Regions from separate parts of the Variovorax sp. J31P179 genome, predicted to be linked through region 3. Evidence: predicted binding sites of a transcription regulator. Region 3 holds the regulator's gene; each other region holds the start of a gene.
What was found. The regulator FNR, encoded in region 3, switches genes on or off when oxygen is low (the NO sensors DNR and NnrR bind a similar motif). The targets are predictions, from matches to a motif close to TTGATNNNNATCAA.
Positions count from the first base shown of each region.

Region 1 (5,502 bases), on a different contig from region 3:
GCACGAGAACAGCCCGTGGCGGCCGCTGAGCAGGTAGCCTTCGAGCCAGCCCTGGCACAGGTGCTCGCTCAGCACCTCCATGACGCGGCCGTCGGGCGACACATGATCGTCCCCGGGCAGGATCTCCGCGGTCGAGGTGCGGCCGGTGACCTCGAAGAGAGCGTCCAGCCGGTTGGACGAGGTCTCGTCGGGGCCCATGACTCGGAAGTTGCGGTCCCGCGCATTGAGCGCCATGACGTCGCGCAGCATCGCACCGGCGACGCGCGTGGCCTCCGCGGTGGCCGCGCCGGGGGCGGGCACCGCCACGGCGTAGCGCCGGAAGTCGGGCATGCGCAGGTCCTTGAGCAACAAGCCGCCGTTGGCGTGCGGATTGGCACTCATCCGGCGCGGGCCGACGGGCGCGAGTTCGGCGAGTTCGGGGTGCAGCCTGCCGTCGGCGTCGAACAGCTCCTCGGGACGGTAGCTGCGCAGCCAGTCTTCCAGCAGCCCCACGTGCGCAGGGTGGTCCGCAAAGCCGCTCAAGGGCACCTGGTGCGCGCGCTGCGTTCCCTCGACCGGCACGCCATCGACCTCGCGCGGGCCGGTCCAGCCCTTGGGCGATCGCAGCACGATCATCGGCCAGCGATGACGGCGGCCGAAGCCATCGCAGCGGGCTTCGTCCTGGATCGCACGGATCGCGTCGAGCGACGCGTCGAGCGCGCCGGCCATCAACCGATGCATCAGTCCGGGCTCGTGGCCCGCGACGATCCGCGGCTCGTAGCCGTAGCCGCGCAACAGCAGAGTCAGTTCTTCATCGCCGATTCTGGCGAGCACCGTCGGGCCGGCGATCTTGTAGCCATTGAGGTGCAGGATGGGCAGCACCGCGCCGTCGCTCGCCGGATTCAGGAACTTGTTGGAATGCCAGCTCGCCGCCAGCGGGCCGGTCTCGGCCTCGCCGTCGCCGACCACGCAGCAGGCCAGCAGGTCGGGGTTGTCGAAGACGGCGCCGTAGGCGTGCAGCAGCGAGTACCCCAGTTCGCCGCCTTCGTGGAGGGAGCCCGGGGTTTCCGGACCTGCATGGCTCGATATGCCGCCCGGAAACGAGAACTGCGTGAACAGCCGGCGCAAGCCGTCGGCGTCGCGACCGATGGCCGGATACACCTCGCTGTAGGTCCCTTCGAGCCAGCTGTTGGCCACCACGCCGGGCCCGCCGTGCCCGGGGCCGGCAATGAAGATCGCGTCGAGATCCCTCGCCTTGATCGCGCGGTTCATGTGGGCGTAGATGAAGTTCAGCCCTGGCGTCGTGCCCCAGTGGCCGAGCAGGCGCGGCTTGATGTGCGCCAACGACAGCGGCTCGCTCAGCAACGGGTTGCCGGTCAAGTAGATCTGCCCGGCCGAGAGGTAGTTCGCGGCGCGCCACCAGGCGTCGAGCAGGGCGAAGTCCTCGGGCTGCGAACGCGGATGGGCGGGAAGCGTCATGGTCGCGCTCGCTTCAATGCGACATCAGCACGGGCAGGGTCATCGATCGCAGCAGCGACCGGGTGGCGCCGCCGAGCACCCACTCGCGCGCCCGGCTGTGGCCGTAGCAGCCCATCACGAGCAGGTCCGCGCTCATGTCGGCGGCTGCCGAGAGAAGTTTTTCCCCGGCCTCGCCCTCCTCCGGGCCGCCCGAGTGCACCTCTGTTTCCACCCCCTGCGCCTTGAGATAGGCATGCAGGCTCCGCAAGGAGGCATCGGCATCCTCGCCATAGCTGATCGCCTGCACGGCCTGCGCACGAGCGAGCCAGGGCAAGGCGGCGGACACTGCGCGCGCGGCCTCGGCCGTCTCCTTCCAGCCGATCAGCACCCGCCGGCCGATGGTGCCGACCGGCCCCGCATACGGCACCAGCAGCGCAGGGCGGCCGCTCTCGACCAGCACGCTGGAGACGAAATTTGATGGCAGCTCTCCCGCATTGGGATCATCCGGGTCGGGCTGCCCGAGGATCAGCAGGTCGGCATAGAGGGCCCGACGGGCGAAGGCCCACGGCGCGTCGGCCATCGGCTCGGTCCAGTGCAGGCGCCTCGACCCTGCCGCGGCGCTCATGAAGGTCGCATGCGCCTTGTCGCGCGAATCCCGATCGAGGGACTGCATGATCGCCACCGCCTCGGCCGCGGCTTCCAGTGCATAGGGATAGCGCAGCAGTGCCGACAGGGTGCACGGCTGGGCGGTCACTTCGGCCTCGAAGGCCTCGGCGACCTGACGCGCGAGCTCGACGCGCTCCGCGGCGCGCGGCGAACTGTCGAGATGAAGAAGGATGGACTTGGGTGTCTGCATGAGGCGCTCCGTGGACGGCGGTGAACGAATGACCCAAGTTATCGCGCGCGAGGCCGGGCGCCCTTGCGCGGCGTCAAACCAGGCGCCGACGGCGCGAAGCGACTTTTCCTTGCGTCCGTCTTCCATCCGCCTTGATTCAGCGCAAGTCCACGGCGACTCGCTGTTTCTATATTGGTGGCTCGATGTACCAAGCGGAGAGGTCGATGAGCAAAGTCCTCGTGGTTTTCTATTCCTACACCGGCACATCGCGCCGGGTGGCCGAACTCTTGTGCAGCCAGCAAGACTGGCCCAAGGCGGAGATCGTGGACGCACGGCCTCGCCGAGGCGTGCTCGGCAGCCTGCGCTGCGTGGTCGAATCACTGTTCAAGCTCCGGCCGGACATCGGCTACGACGGCCCGCTGCCGCGCGACTTCGACGCGGTAGTGCTGGTGTCGCCCATCTGGGCGCTGCAACTGGCCGGCCCGATGCGCAGCTTCGTGGCCAAGCGGCGGGATCATATGCCCGATATGGCCGTGATATCGGTCATGGGAGGCCAGGGCGCGCCCAACGCCGCCGCCGAGATCGCCCAGCGGGTCGGCAAGGCGCCTCTGCTGAGCGCCAGCTTCACCCAGCGCGAGGTCGATGACGGCAGCTACGCCGCCCGGCTGGAGGCCTTCGGTACGGCAGTCAGGGCGGCGAAGGACTCGAAGGGGGTGGTGCGTCCTGCGACCTTGTCGCCGCAGGCGGTCTGAAGCGTGAAGCCCGCTCCCATCGGATGGGGCGCGGCCGCGGTGGGTCTCACCTGCCTGCTGGGTGCCTGCAGCTCCGATCCGGCGATGACGACCGGACCGATCGCGCTGCGTTGGCGCTCGACCCCTTCGTTCTCGTCCCTCGTGGCGAGCCGCAGCGCCAGCGTCGTCGAGATCAGCACGCTCCGGATCGGGCGCGATGAAAGCCCCGGAGACGGCGAGCTCGAGTTCGCTCCGGAGAGCGACTTCGCCGACAGGCTCGCCTGGCCGCTTCCCACGAGCGCGCGCATCAGCCAGATTCGCGATCTCGCGTCCGGCGTCATCCTCAGCAGCGACGGCGTGATCCTGACCAGCGCCCACGTGATCGCCGGCGTCGACGAAGCCCAGGTGCGGCTCGACGACGGAAGGCGCTTCCAGGCCCGGGTGCTCGGCACCGACCCGCGTTCGGACGTCGGCTTGCTGGTCATCGAAGCGACCGGCCTGACGCCGGCAGCCCTCGGGGACTCCTCGCGACTCGCGCCCGGCGACTGGGTCGCGGCGATCGGAGCGCCCTTCGGTTTCCAGGGCAGCGTGACAGCCGGCGTGGTGAGCGCCGTGAACCGCCTCATCGGCGGCGCCGGGGAAATCCCTTTCATCCAGACGGACGTGGCCATCAATCCCGGCAGTTCGGGCAGTCCGCTCTTCAACAGCCGCGGCGAAGTGGTCGCCATCAACTCGTTGATCTACAGCGGCAGCGGCGGCTACATGGGCTTGTCCTTCGCGGTGCCGATCAACCTGGCGGCCGAGGTCGCCAAGCAGCTGCGGGCAAACGGGGAAGTCCGGCGGGCGGAGATGGGCGCCGAATTCCAGGAAGTCACGCCGGCGCTGGCGCGTTCCTTCGGCCTTGCCGGGAAACCGTTCGGAGCGCTGGTGGTGCGGATCGACGGCACCGGTCCCGCCGCCCGCGCCGGCCTGCGCCGAGGCGATGTCGTCACGGCGTACGACGGCGTGGCCATCGGGCACTTCACCGATCTGTTGCAGCGGGTCGCCAAGGACCGCCCCGGCAGCCGGGTCGACCTCGACGTCTGGCGGCATGGCGCCAGGCAGACGATTTCGGTGACGCTCGCCCAGCATCGAGCGCAGAGAACCGCGCTGCCGTCCGGGCTCGCGCCGGATTGGGGTGACGGCGTCGGGCTGACCTTGGGCGAACTGAGCCCCGCGCAATACCGCCAGCTGGGCGTCGAGGGCGGCCTGATGGTGCGCGACGCCGCCGGGCTGGCACGCAGCGAGGGCATTCGTGCGGGCGACCTCATCGTGGCGGTCAACGACGCGCCGATGAACCGCGTCGCGGACTTCAGCCGCACCCTGTCGAACACACCGCCCGGCCAGACCCTCGCCCTGCTCGTCATGCGCGATCGGCGGCTGGCCTATGTGGCGGTTCAACTGCCTTCGGCACCGGCCATGCCATAGCGCGGCATTCAATGCGCCATCAGGATCGGCACATCCATGCGCTCGAAGACCCCTCGCGTCACACTGCCCAGCACCAGCTCGCGGATGCGGGTGTGGCCGTAGCCGCCCATCACGACCAATCCCGCTTGCTTCTGCGCGGCATGAGACAGCAGCGCATCGGCGAGTCCCTCGGAAGCCACATGCTGGACGGCCTTCGCCTCGATGCCGTGTCGCCGGAGCCAGGCAAGGATCTGAGGGATCCGCAGGTCGCTGTCGTCGACCGGCGCGGCGCCTGCGCGCCACGACACCAGCGCAACGCTGGCGGCCTTCGAGAGCAGCGGCAGCGCATCGCGCAATGCGATGGCGGCCTCGCGGCTGCCGTCCCACGCGACCAGCACGTTCTTGCCGAGTTCGCGAGCGCACTTCGCGCGAGGCAGCACCAGCACCGGGCGGCCCGCATGCAGGACGACCTGCTCCGGCAGGTCGCGGGCCGTCGTCGTGTCCGTGTCGCCAGGCTGGGACTGGCCGACGACGACCAGGTCGCTGGTGCGTCCGTGCAGGACGACCGCATCGACCGAGGGTTGATCCACCAGGCGAACCTCGGACGATATCGACGGCGCACCCTCGATCAGCTTCCTGAAGGTGTGGGCGATGCCTTCGGCGCGCACCCGCAGGAAGTCGGCCGACGCGGCGATGAAATCGGTGTCCTTTCCCGCAATGGCCTCGGCGGGAATGACGCCGTCGTAGAGACCGGTGGGCACCAGGCCGATCAGATGGCTGCCGTGCTGCCTGGCCAGGGTCGCAGCGATGCCCACACGAGCGGCACAGTGCTCCGAATAGTCAAGATGGACCAGGATCGTTCCGAGTTTCATGACGGTTCCAGGCGAATGGAGACGAATGGCGATCTTCGGGCGTGCCGCGACCGGACACCTTGATTTCCATCAAGGGCGCCGCGCCGGACTGGCACTTGATCCAGCGCAAGTCCCCAGGGGCCCGCATTCCCTACAGTGAAGCGTCCATCGACGAAGGAGTCTTCATGAAGTCCGATGCCAT
Region 1 covers NZ_JASZYL010000009.1:109,181-114,682, forward strand. Annotated here, with positions in the region: gene QTI17_RS23005 (phosphoketolase family protein) at 1-1,458, opposite strand, end outside; gene QTI17_RS23010 (universal stress protein) at 1,472-2,293, opposite strand; gene QTI17_RS23015 (flavodoxin family protein) at 2,497-3,024, shown strand; gene QTI17_RS23020 (trypsin-like peptidase domain-containing protein) at 3,028-4,470, shown strand; gene QTI17_RS23025 (universal stress protein) at 4,479-5,321, opposite strand; gene QTI17_RS23030 (BON domain-containing protein) at 5,486-5,502, shown strand, end outside.
Region 1: the regulator FNR is predicted to act here: its motif matches at 2,425-2,438, upstream of QTI17_RS23010 (universal stress protein).

Region 2 (5,502 bases), on a different contig from region 3:
GCCGGCCGTCGTGGTCTGCAGCAGCGCCAACGCGTCCTGGGTGGCGCCGATCGCCACCGCGGCGGGCACCCGCCATGTCTTCACGCTCGACGACGACCGCAGCGGCACATTGCTCGAAGTGGCGGCGCAATGCAGCGACCGCCACGCGATCGCCCCGAAGCAGGAAGACGATCTCGCCGCCATCCTCTACACCAGCGGCACCACCGGCCGCAGCAAGGGCGCGATGCTCACGCATCGCAACCTGTCGTCGAACGCCGAGGTGCTGAAGGACTACTGGGGCTGGCGCGGCGACGACGTGCTGATCCACGCGCTGCCGATCTTCCATGTGCATGGGCTCTTCGTCGCGATCCATGGCGCACTGATCAGCGGCAGCCGGATGATCTGGTTCAACCGCTTCGACGCCGCGCGCGTGGTGGCCCGACTGCCCGAGGCGACGGTCTTCATGGGCGTGCCCACGCTGTACGTCCGGATGCTGGCCGAGCGCGGGCTGACGAAGAAGGCCTGCCGCCGCATGCGGGTCTTCATCTCCGGCTCGGCGCCGCTCCTGATCGACACCTTCGACGCCTGGCGCGAACGCACCGGCCACACCATCCTCGAGCGCTACGGCATGAGCGAGACCGCGATGCTGACCTCCAACCCCTACAGCCCGGTGCAGGGCGAGCGGCGCGGCGGCACGGTCGGCTTTCCGCTCCCCGGCGTGCAGCTGCGGGTGCGCGACGATGCCGGCGCGCCGTGTCCGACCGGCGAGATCGGCCATATCGAGGTCGACGGGCCCAACGTGTTCGCGGGCTACTGGCGCATGCCCGAGAAGACCCGGGAAGAGTTCACCGCCGACGGCTACTTCAAGACCGGCGACGTCGGCAAGTTCGATGAACTGGGCTACGTCACGATCGTCGGACGCAGCAAGGACCTGATCATCAGCGGCGGCTACAACGTCTATCCGGCCGAGATCGAAGGCTTCATCAACGAGCTGGCCGGCGTCGCCGAGAGCGCGATCGTCGGCGTGCCGCATGCCGACTTCGGCGAGGTCGGCGTGGCCATCGTGACGGCACGGGCCGGTGCCGCGATCGACGGCGAGGCGATCATTGCCGAGCTCAAGGAAAAGCTCGCCAACTTCAAGATCCCCAAGCGTTGCTTCGTGGTCGACGAACTGCCGCGCAACGCGATGGGCAAGGTGCAGAAGGCCCTGCTGCGGGAGCAGCACAAGGCCTTGTTCAAGGCCTGAGGGCCTTACTGGACCAGCAGCACCGAGATGTCGGTCTCGGCCACCACCTTGGTCGCGACCGAGCCCATCAGCGCCCGGCCGAACAGGCCGTGGCCGTGCGTGCCCATCACGATCAGTTCGGCGCCGCAGTCGGCGGCGGCCTTGAGGATTTCCTCGGCGGCATGGCCGTGGCGCTGGTCGACCTTGTAGCTGGTGATGCCGGCGCGGGCCAACGTGGCCTTGAGCGGATCGAGCACCTTGGCGGTCTCTTCGGCGTAGTAGTCGCGCACGATCTCCTTGCTGAGGTGGCGGGTCACATGGCCGGGCACGCCGATGCACACGTGCACCACGACGAGTTCATTGCCGTCGATGAACATGGCGCGGTTCTTCGCCAGGTAGTCGATGGCTTTCTGGGTGTGCGCGCTGCCGTCGACGGCGATCAGGATCTTCATGCAAGGCCTCTCGTTGTTCTGGATGGGATGACGGGCCGGACTCAGCGCAGGACCAGCACCGGCAGGTCGGAATGGGTGAGCACATGCTGGGTCTCGCTGCCCAGCAGCAGTCGCTTGATGCCCTTGCGGCCATGCGAGGCCATGACGATCGTGTCGCTGTCGTGCTTCTTCGCGGCGGCGATGATGGCGTCGCCGACAAGGTCGGCGCTGACCGTCGAGGTCTTGACCTTGACGCCGCTGGCCTCGGCCTGCTTGGCGATCTCGTCGAGCGACGCTTGAGCCGCCTCGGACCATTGCTTCTCGATGCGGCCGATGTCCTCGGGCGTGAACACGGCGGCGCCGTCGAAGTAGTTGGTCGGGTAGCGTGGCACCACGGTCACGGCGACCAGCTCGGCGCCGTTCTGCGAGGCCAGCGCGATGGCGCTTGCCACGGCCTTCTTGGCGAGGGGGGAGCCGTCGGTGGCGACCAGGATTCGCTTGAACATGAATGCTCCTGTGGTTGGACCGCCAAGAGCTTAATACAAGGGTCGCCGGGACGGACTTGATTCACGTCATGCCGACGGGGGAAAGCGCCGGTGCAAAAAAAAAGCCACGGCGCCTGTTGCGGGGCCGTGGCTTTCGATGAAAGGTGTCTGCGAGTGTGAGCCGAACCCGCATCCTGAACCAGGGTTCAGGTGGGCGAGGTCAGCAAGGCTTCGGGTTCATCTGACGCGAGATGATCACACCCGCCAAGCGATGTTCCAAGCCCTGCTCCGGAGAGCATTGGTACAAGGAAATATAGAGCCCAGCTTCGCACCGCAGACGAAACGTATTTTACGCCCGCCGTGACCTGCGCGCCCACGCTTCAGAGTAAATGTCCGTCGCCGGCGAGGGCCTGGTCGAGGCGCTGGACCAATTGCGCGGCGCGTGCGTCGTCTTCGGCACTGCCGGCGGCCGCAGCGGCCGGCGCGGGGGGCGGCGCTGGCGCGGGCGCGGCTTCGCGCTGCACGAGGTCGAAAGCGAGGTTCAGCGAGGCCAGCACCGCGATCCGGTCGCGCGCCTTGACCTTGCCGGCGTCGCGGATCTTGCACATGGCGGCGTCGACTCGCTCGACCGCTTCGCGCAGTTGCGGCTCGCCGCCTTCGGGGCAGCCGAGCAGGTAGCTCTGGCCCATGATCTGGACTTCGATTTGTTTCATCAGGGAGCGTCTTGGCCGGGATCGGCGGGCAGGTGGTCGAGCAGGGCATCGAGCCGCGTGCGCGCCGCGGCGAGCCGCGATTTGAGGGTGTCGCGTTCGCGCGTGAGCGCGTCGACCTGGTCCTGGAGCAGCGCATTGGTGCGCTGTACTTCCTCATGGCGCACGAGCAGGCGTTCGACGCGCTCGGCGATCTGGTCAATACGGCTCGGTGCAGGCATGGAGGACGATTGTAGTTACCGGCGCCGGCGTGTTTGCATCGCCGCACGAAAGGCGGATGCCAAGAAACCCTACAATTCCACGCGTTGGTGCTCGCGCCGCGGTTCACGCGGCGCAGTTCAACGGGAAGCAGGAGGCGGAGCCCATCGGGCCGAGCCAACCTGCGCTGCCCCCGCAACGGTCAAGCAGACGGCATCTTCGGATGCCACCCTCGTCAATCAGCCACTGGGCGCTCTGAAACAGGCGCCTGGGAAGGCGGCGAGGGCCGCGCTGCCAGCCCGGATACCGGCCAACGAGGCGGCTGCCGCATGGAGAGAAGCATGTCGGCGGCCATGACGTCCAAACGCCGGCGGGGAAGCCGGCGACGGGCATTGATCTTTGTCGCTTCCATGAAATCTGTCGTCTCGTCCGCCTGCGCCATCCGCAGCGCTTCGCCGTGCCCGCTTCCGCGCGCCCATGCCATCGCGCTGGCCATCGTTTCCCTGACCTCGCTGCCGAACCTGGCCTCGGCCCAGGAGGCCGCCGCGGCGACCCTGGCCGAAACCGTCGTGACGGCAACGCGCGCGCCAGCCCGCATCGACGAACTGGTGTCGGACACCGTGGTGATCGAACGGGCCCAGATCGAGCAGCAGGCCAGCCGTACCTTGCCCGAAATCCTGGCCCGCATGGCGGGGGTGCAGATCTCGGCCAACGGCGGCCTGGGCAAGGGCAGCAGCGTGTACATCCGCGGCGCCGAGGCGCGCCACACCATCCTCCTGATCGACGGCGTGCGCTACGGCTCGGCGACGCTCGGCACGCCGGTCTGGGACAACATCCCGGTCGAGCTGATCGACCGCATCGAAGTGGTCAAGGGGCCCGGCTCGGCGCTCTACGGCAGCGACGGCGTCGGCGGCGTGGTGCAGATCTTCACGCGCAAGGCGGCGCCGGGCGAGACGGTGTTCAACCCGCGCGCCTCCACCACCATCGGCAGCGACAGCTACAAGCAGATCACCGGCGGCTTCAGTGGCGGCGCGGGCGCGGCGACCTACTCGCTCGACGTCACCCGCACGCTGGTCAACAGCGTCTCGGCCACCAACCGCAACGTGCAGTTCGGCAACTTCAACCCTGACCGCGATCCGTTCTCGCAGACCGGCGCCAACGCTTCCTTCGGCTACCAGTTCACGCCGGACTGGAAGTTCGACGCCGGCATGCTGTACGCCGATGGCCTGAACCACTACGACGACGGCCCCGGCCGCGACACCCGCGGCACCTTGCGGACCCAGACCGGCTATGCCGGCGTCAATGGCCGGGTGCTGTCCAACTGGACCACCCAGCTGCGCTATTCGCGCAGCGACGACGACACGCGCGCGATCGTGGCCGCGCCGTTCAACCTGCCGGGCCTTTTCAACACGACGCAGGACCAGTACCTCTGGCAAAACGACATCGCGACCCCGATCGGCACCGTGGTGGCCGGTCTCGAGCGCTTGGAGCAGAAGGTCAAGAGCGACACCGCGTACACGGTGACCGAGCGCACGATCGATGCCGGCTTCGTCGGCCTGAACGGCAATTCCGGTCCCCACAGCTGGCAGCTCAACGCGCGTCACGACAGCAACTCGCAGTTCGGCGACGACGACACCTGGTATGCCGGCTACGCCTACCGCATCACGCCGAACTGGCGCGTCAGCATCTCGCAGGGCACCAGCTTCGTGGCGCCGTCGTTCAACCAGCTCTACTACCCGGGCTTCGGCAATCCGGCGCTCAAGCCGGAGGAGGGCAAGAACACGGATATCGGCATCACCTGGACCGAGGGCGCCCACACGGTGAAGCTGGTCGGCTACGACAACAAGATCCAGGGCTTCATCACCAACACGACGCTGCCGCAGAACATTCCCGAGGCGCGCATCACCGGCGGCACGCTGAGCTACGACGGCCAGTTCGACGCCGTGGGCCTGCATGCCAGCTACGACTCGCTCGATCCGCGCAACGAGATCAGCGGCAAGCAGCTGCCGCGCCGGGCCCAGAACCAGGCGACGCTGGCGATCGACTACACCACCGGCCCCTGGAAGCTGGGCGCTTCGGCCCTGAGCGTCGGCAGCCGCTTTGACGACACGGCCAACACGCGCAAACTCGGCGCCTACACCACGATCGACCTCTATGTGGATTACCGCTTCGCCAAGGACTGGTCGGTGCAGGGCCGCATCACCAACCTGACCGATGAACACTACGAGACCGCCTATGGCTACAACCAGGCCGGAATCGGCGCCTACCTGACCGTGCGGTGGCAGCCGAAGCAGTGAGCATCGCGCGCCGCGAACTGATCCTCGGGGGTCAGAAGAGCGGCAAGTCGCGCCGCGGCGAGCAGATCGCCGCGGCGTGGCTGGCGCGCTCGCCCTCGCATCGCGCGGTGCTGGTGGCCACCGCGCGGGCGCTCGACGAGGAGATGCTGGCGCGCGTGACGCGGCATCGCGAGGATC
Region 2 covers NZ_JASZYL010000002.1:258,318-263,819, forward strand. Annotated here, with positions in the region: gene QTI17_RS05555 (malonate--CoA ligase) at 1-1,225, shown strand, start outside; gene QTI17_RS05560 (universal stress protein) at 1,231-1,656, opposite strand; gene QTI17_RS05565 (universal stress protein) at 1,698-2,141, opposite strand; gene QTI17_RS05570 (cell division protein ZapA) at 2,501-2,833, opposite strand; gene QTI17_RS05575 (DUF904 domain-containing protein) at 2,833-3,051, opposite strand; cobalamin riboswitch at 3,120-3,357, shown strand; gene QTI17_RS05580 (TonB-dependent receptor domain-containing protein) at 3,439-5,325, shown strand; gene QTI17_RS05585 (bifunctional adenosylcobinamide kinase/adenosylcobinamide-phosphate guanylyltransferase) at 5,307-5,502, shown strand, end outside.
Region 2: the regulator FNR is predicted to act here: its motif matches at 2,198-2,211, upstream of QTI17_RS05565 (universal stress protein).

Region 3 (5,502 bases):
GGCCGAGGACGTCAAGAACCTCGCCAACTACGTGCTGAGCCTGTCTGACAGCCCGCACGATTCGGTGCGCGCCGGACTCGGCAAGAGCAAGTTCACGGCGTGCGCGGCCTGCCACGGCATCGGCGGCGTCGGCAACCCGGCGGTGGGCGCGCCGAACCTGGCCGACAAGATCTGGCTGCACGGCTATGGTCAGGAAGCGATCATCGCGATGATCAACGGCGGCAAGACCAACCAGATGCCGGCGCAGCAGGGCCGCCTGACCGAGGCGCAGATCCACGTGCTGACCGCCTATGTCTGGGGCCTGTCGAACAACAAGGCGGCCACCGTCGCGGGGCAATGAGGCTGCCGCCCGAGTCTTGTCCATGAGCGTTTCCATGACCGAGCAGACGACGCCACAGAAGCCGCGCACCGTGATCCCGATCGCGGCGGCCGAGGAGGACGTCGGGCTCTACGCGGCCCACAAGAAGATCTATCCGCGCAGCGTCAGCGGCTATTTCGCCCGCTGGCGCTGGGCCCTGGTGTTCGCGACGCAGGGGGTCTTCTGCGGCCTGCCCTGGCTCGAGTGGGGCCAGCGCCAGGCGGTGCTGTTCGACCTCGGCGCGCGGCGCTTCTTCCTGTTCGGGCTGGTGCTCTATCCGCAGGACCTGATCTACCTGACCGGGCTGCTGGTGGTCTCGGCGCTGTCGCTGTTCCTGTTCACTGCCGTGGCGGGGCGCCTGTGGTGCGGCTACGCCTGCCCGCAGACGGTCTACACCGAGATTTTCATGTGGGTCGAGGAGAAGATCGAGGGCAGCCGCATCGCGCGCATGCGGCTCGACAGCGGCGATTTCTCGGCCGAGAAGCTGGTCAAGAAGTGGTTCAAGCACGTGGTCTGGATATCGATCGGCCTGTGGACCGGCTTCACCTTCGTCGGCTACTTCACGCCGATCCGCGAACTGGCCATGGAATTCCTGCAGACCCGGATGGGCTCCTGGGAAGTCTTCTGGGTGCTGTTCTACGGCTTCGCCACCTACGGCAACGCTGGCTTCATGCGCGAGCAGGTGTGCAAGTACATGTGCCCCTATGCGCGCTTCCAGAGCGCGATGTTCGACCGCGACACGCTCATCGTGAGCTACGACACGGCACGCGGCGAACCGCGTGGCGTGCCGGCCAAGGGTCGGGCGGCCGCTGCCGCATCGGAGTTCGGCCATTGCATCGACTGCAAGCTGTGCGTCCAGGTCTGCCCGACCGGCATCGACATCCGCCAGGGGCTGCAGTACGAATGCATCGGCTGCGGCCTGTGCGTCGATGCCTGCAACATCGTGATGGACAAGATGTCGACCCCGCGCGGCCTGATCCGCTACGCCACGCAGAACAGCATGGCCGGGCGCTGGACGCCGCGCCAGGTGCTGCGCCGCGTTCTGCGGCCGCGGGTGCTGGTCTACACCGCGGTGCTCGGCGCGCTGTGCATCGGCCTGCTGGCGAGCCTGGTGACGCGCACGCCGCTGAAGGTCGACGTGGTGCGCGACCGCGCCTCGCTGGCCCGCATCGTCGACGGCGGCCAGCTCGAGAACGTCTACCGCCTTCAGATCATGAACGCCACCGAGCAGGTGCAGCGCTACCGGATCGAAGCCAGCGGCCTCGAGGGTCTGCACGTGTCCTCGGAGCCGGTGGTCGAGGTCGCGCCGGCGCAGTCGCGCTGGGTGGCGGTGCGGCTGCAGCTGCCCTACGGTGCGGCGACGGCCGGTTCCCACAAGGTGTATTTCGACGTTCGAGCGGAGGGCGGCCAGGGCAGCGTGTCCGAGAAGGCCGTGTTCCTGGTCCCGCGATGAAATCCAGGCCCCAAGGAGGCAGAAGATGACCGACAAGAGCAGCCATGACGAAGCGACGCGTCCCTGTCCACCCTGGTGGCGCTTCGGGCTGGTGTGGATGGTGATCGGCGGGCCGGGCCTGGTGGTGATCGCGAGTTTCGCCACCTTGTGGCTGGCCCTGCGCACGCCCGACCCGGTGGTCGACGAGGACTACTACCGCAAGGGCGTGGAGATCAACCGCACGCTGGCCGACAAGAAGCTCATGCCGGCGGTGGCCGGGCGCAACCACGCGGCCACCCCGAGCGCCGACGTGCCGTCGCCGAGGCGCTGAACATGCAGGCGCAACGCTGGATGTGGATACTCTGGCCGGCATTCCTGCTGGCCTGCGCGCTCGAGGTGCTGGTGTTCGCACTGGTCGATCCGGGCGACCTCAACTGGCGCGGCGAGGCGTTGGGCGCCTCTCGCCAGGCGGTCTACACGGCCGGGTTCTTTGCCTTCTGGCTGCTGGCCACGGCGGCGGGCGCCTTGACGCTGCTGCTGGCCCGGCCGGCGGCCGAGCTCAACAGCCCGGCGGATTGACGATGCGGCGCAGCGCCTCGGGATCGAGGATGCGCACGTTGCGCTGCTCGACCTCGACCATGCCGTCGGCCGCGAACTTCGACATCGTCCGGCTCACGGTCTCGAGCTTGAGGCCGAGGTAGCTGCCGATTTCCTCGCGCGTCATGCGCAGCACCAGCTCGGAGCGCGAGAAGCCGCGCGCATGCAGCCGCTGCACCAGGTTCAGCAGGAAGGCCGCCAGCCGCTCCTCGGCCCGCATGCTGCCGAGCAGCAGCATCACGCCATGCTCGCGGACGATCTCGCGGCTCATGATCTGGTGCACGTGGCGCTGCAGCGCCGTCACCTCGCGCGACAGTTCCTCGATGCGCTCGAAGGGCATCACGCAGACCTCGGAGTCTTCGAGGGCGACGGCGTCGCAGGTGTGCTGGTCGTTGACGATGCCGTCGAGGCCGATGATCTCGCCGGCCATCTGGAAGCCCGTGACCTGGTCGCGCCCGTCCTCGCTGGTGACCCGGGTCTTGAAGACCCCGGTGCGGATCGCATAGAGCGAGGTGAAGGGCTCGCCATTGCGAAACAGCGTCTCGCGCCGCTTGATCTTGCGCCGCGTGGCGACCAGGTCGTCGAGGCGCTGCAGCTCCCCGGGCGCCAGTCCGACCGGCATGCACAGCTCGCGCAGGTTGCAGTTGGAACAGGCGACCTTGATATTTTCGGGCTTCATTGATGCAGTCGGGGTCATGCGGGGATTGTCCGTGGGGGGGTGGGCCGGATGCTTGATGCAGGTCAAGGTTTGCGGATCGCGACGGCGGCATAGTGACACACCGAAGCCCATGCCTGCGTCCGCGATGCCTCCCGTCTCCGCTCCAGCCCTCACGCCGCCCATCGTGGTGCCCGCGCCGTCCGTGCTGCAGCGGTTCGACTGCGCCGGGCCGCGCTACACCTCCTACCCGACCGCGGACCGCTTCGTCGACGCCTTCACGGCCGAGGACTATGCCCAGACGCTCGAACAGCGCGGCAGCACCGGCGCCAGCGCGCGGGCGCTGTCGCTCTACGTGCATATCCCGTTCTGCGAATCGCTCTGCTACTACTGCGCCTGCAACAAGATCGTGACCCGCCACAAGAGCAAGGGGCGCGAGTACCTGGACTACCTGGCGCGCGAGATCGCTCTGCAGGTCGAGCGGCTCGGCCGCGGCGCCGTGGTCCGCCAGCTGCATCTCGGCGGCGGCACGCCGACCTTTCTCGACGATGCCGGCCTGCGGACGCTGATGGGCATGCTGCGCGAGGCCTTCACCTTGTCGCCGGACGGCGAGCATTCGATCGAGATCGACCCGCGCACCGTCGACCGCGAACGCCTGGTGACCCTGGCCGCGCTGGGCTTCAACCGGCTGAGCTTCGGCGTCCAGGATTTCGACCCCGACGTGCAGAAGGCGGTGCACCGGATCCAGCCGGCCGGGCAGGTGTTCGACCTGATGGCGACGGCCCGCGGGCTGGGCTTCGATTCGGTCAACGTCGACCTGATCTACGGGCTGCCGCGCCAGAGCGCGGCCTCCTTCGACCGCACGCTGGCCCAGGTCTGCGCGCTGCGGCCCGACCGCATCGCGCTCTATGCCTATGCCCACCTGCCCGAGCGCTTCAAGGCCCAGCGCCGCATCGCGACCGAGGCGTTGCCCGATGCGGCGGCCAAGGTCGAGATGCTGTCGCGCTCTATCGCCGCGTTCACCGAGGCCGGCTACGTCTACATCGGCATGGACCATTTCGCGCTGCCCGGCGACGCGCTGGCGGTGGCCAAGCGGCAGGGCCGGCTGCACCGCAACTTCCAGGGCTACAGCACCCAGCCGGACTGCGACCTGGTGGCGCTGGGCGTGTCGGCGATCGGCCGGGTCGGCGCCACCTACAGCCAGAACGCCAAGACGCTCGAGGAGTACTACGACCTGCTCGACCAGGGCCGGCTGCCGGTGGTGCGCGGCCTGGCGCTGACCCGCGACGACGTGCTGCGGCGCACCGTGATCATGGCGATCATGTGCCAGGGCCGGGTCGATTTCGAGACCATCGGCTCGGCCCACCTGGTCGATTTCGAGCGCTGCTTCGCGGCCGAGCTCGAAGCGCTGGCGCCGCTCGAGGCGCAGGGCCTGGTGGTGGTCGGCGATCGCCACCTCGAGGTCACGCCGCTGGGCTGGTTCTTCGTCCGCGCCATCGCCATGGTGTTCGACCGCTACCTGCAGGCTGACCGCAACCGCACGCGCTTCTCGCGCATCGTGTGATGAGCCCGCACGCTCCCCCATGCAGTCCGCCCTGCTCGCCACCGCATTCGTGATGGGGCTGGCCGGCGGGCCGCACTGCGTCGCGATGTGCGGCGCGGCCTGCGCCGGCGTGATCCGCATCGTGCGGGCACCGGCGGGCGGCGTCGCCGCGCTGCAGTCCCCGGGCCGCTCGCTGCCGGCGGGCGCCTTGTTCCACGTGGGCCGGGTGGCCGGCTATGCGGCCGCCGGGGCGGTGGCGGCCGCCGCTGCCCAGGGCCTGGCGCTGGCGGGCCAGCAGGTCGGCGCGCTGCGCCCGGCCTGGCTGCTGCTGCATGTGTTCGTGCTGGCGTGGGGCCTGCTGCTGGCCGCCTCGGGCCGGCAGCCCGCCTGGGCGCACCGCTTCGGGCGCTGGGCGTCGGCGCGGCTGCAGCCCATGACCCGCAGCCCCTTCGGCGTGCTGGCGGCCGGCGCGCTCTGGGTCGCGCTGCCCTGCGGCCTGCTGTACTCGGCGCTAATGCTGGCGGCCCTGGGCAACGGCGTGCTCGAAGGCGCGGCCGTCATGGCGCTGTTCGCGGCCGGCAGCGCGCTGTCGCTGCTGCTGGCGCCCTGGCTGTGGCAGCGCCTGCGGTCGGGCGCCGGCATCCTGTCGCAGCAGTGGGGCACGCGGCTGGCGGGCGCGATGCTCGCGGCGGTGGCGCTGCAGGCGCTCTGGCTCGACCTCGCGCACCAGGTCGAGGCCTGGTGCCGCTGAGCGAGGGGCCCGTGCCGCTCAGGCGGCGGGCGGCGGCGGTTCCAGGTTCAGGGCCACGTGCAACACGTCGGCGGAATCCTCCAGGCTGGGCACGCGCTCGAAGCCCAGCGCCCGCGACAGCTTCAGCATGCGGGTGTTCTCGCGCAGAATCATGCCGACCAGGCGC
Region 3 covers NZ_JASZYL010000004.1:20,367-25,868, reverse strand. Annotated here, with positions in the region: gene ccoP (cytochrome-c oxidase, cbb3-type subunit III) at 1-340, shown strand, start outside; gene ccoG (cytochrome c oxidase accessory protein CcoG) at 375-1,811, shown strand; gene QTI17_RS11200 (FixH family protein) at 1,837-2,121, shown strand; gene QTI17_RS11195 (hypothetical protein) at 2,124-2,369, shown strand; gene fnr (fumarate/nitrate reduction transcriptional regulator Fnr) at 2,350-3,066, opposite strand; gene hemN (oxygen-independent coproporphyrinogen III oxidase) at 3,191-4,606, shown strand; gene QTI17_RS11180 (sulfite exporter TauE/SafE family protein) at 4,626-5,336, shown strand; gene QTI17_RS11175 (bifunctional acetate--CoA ligase family protein/GNAT family N-acetyltransferase) at 5,355-5,502, opposite strand, start outside.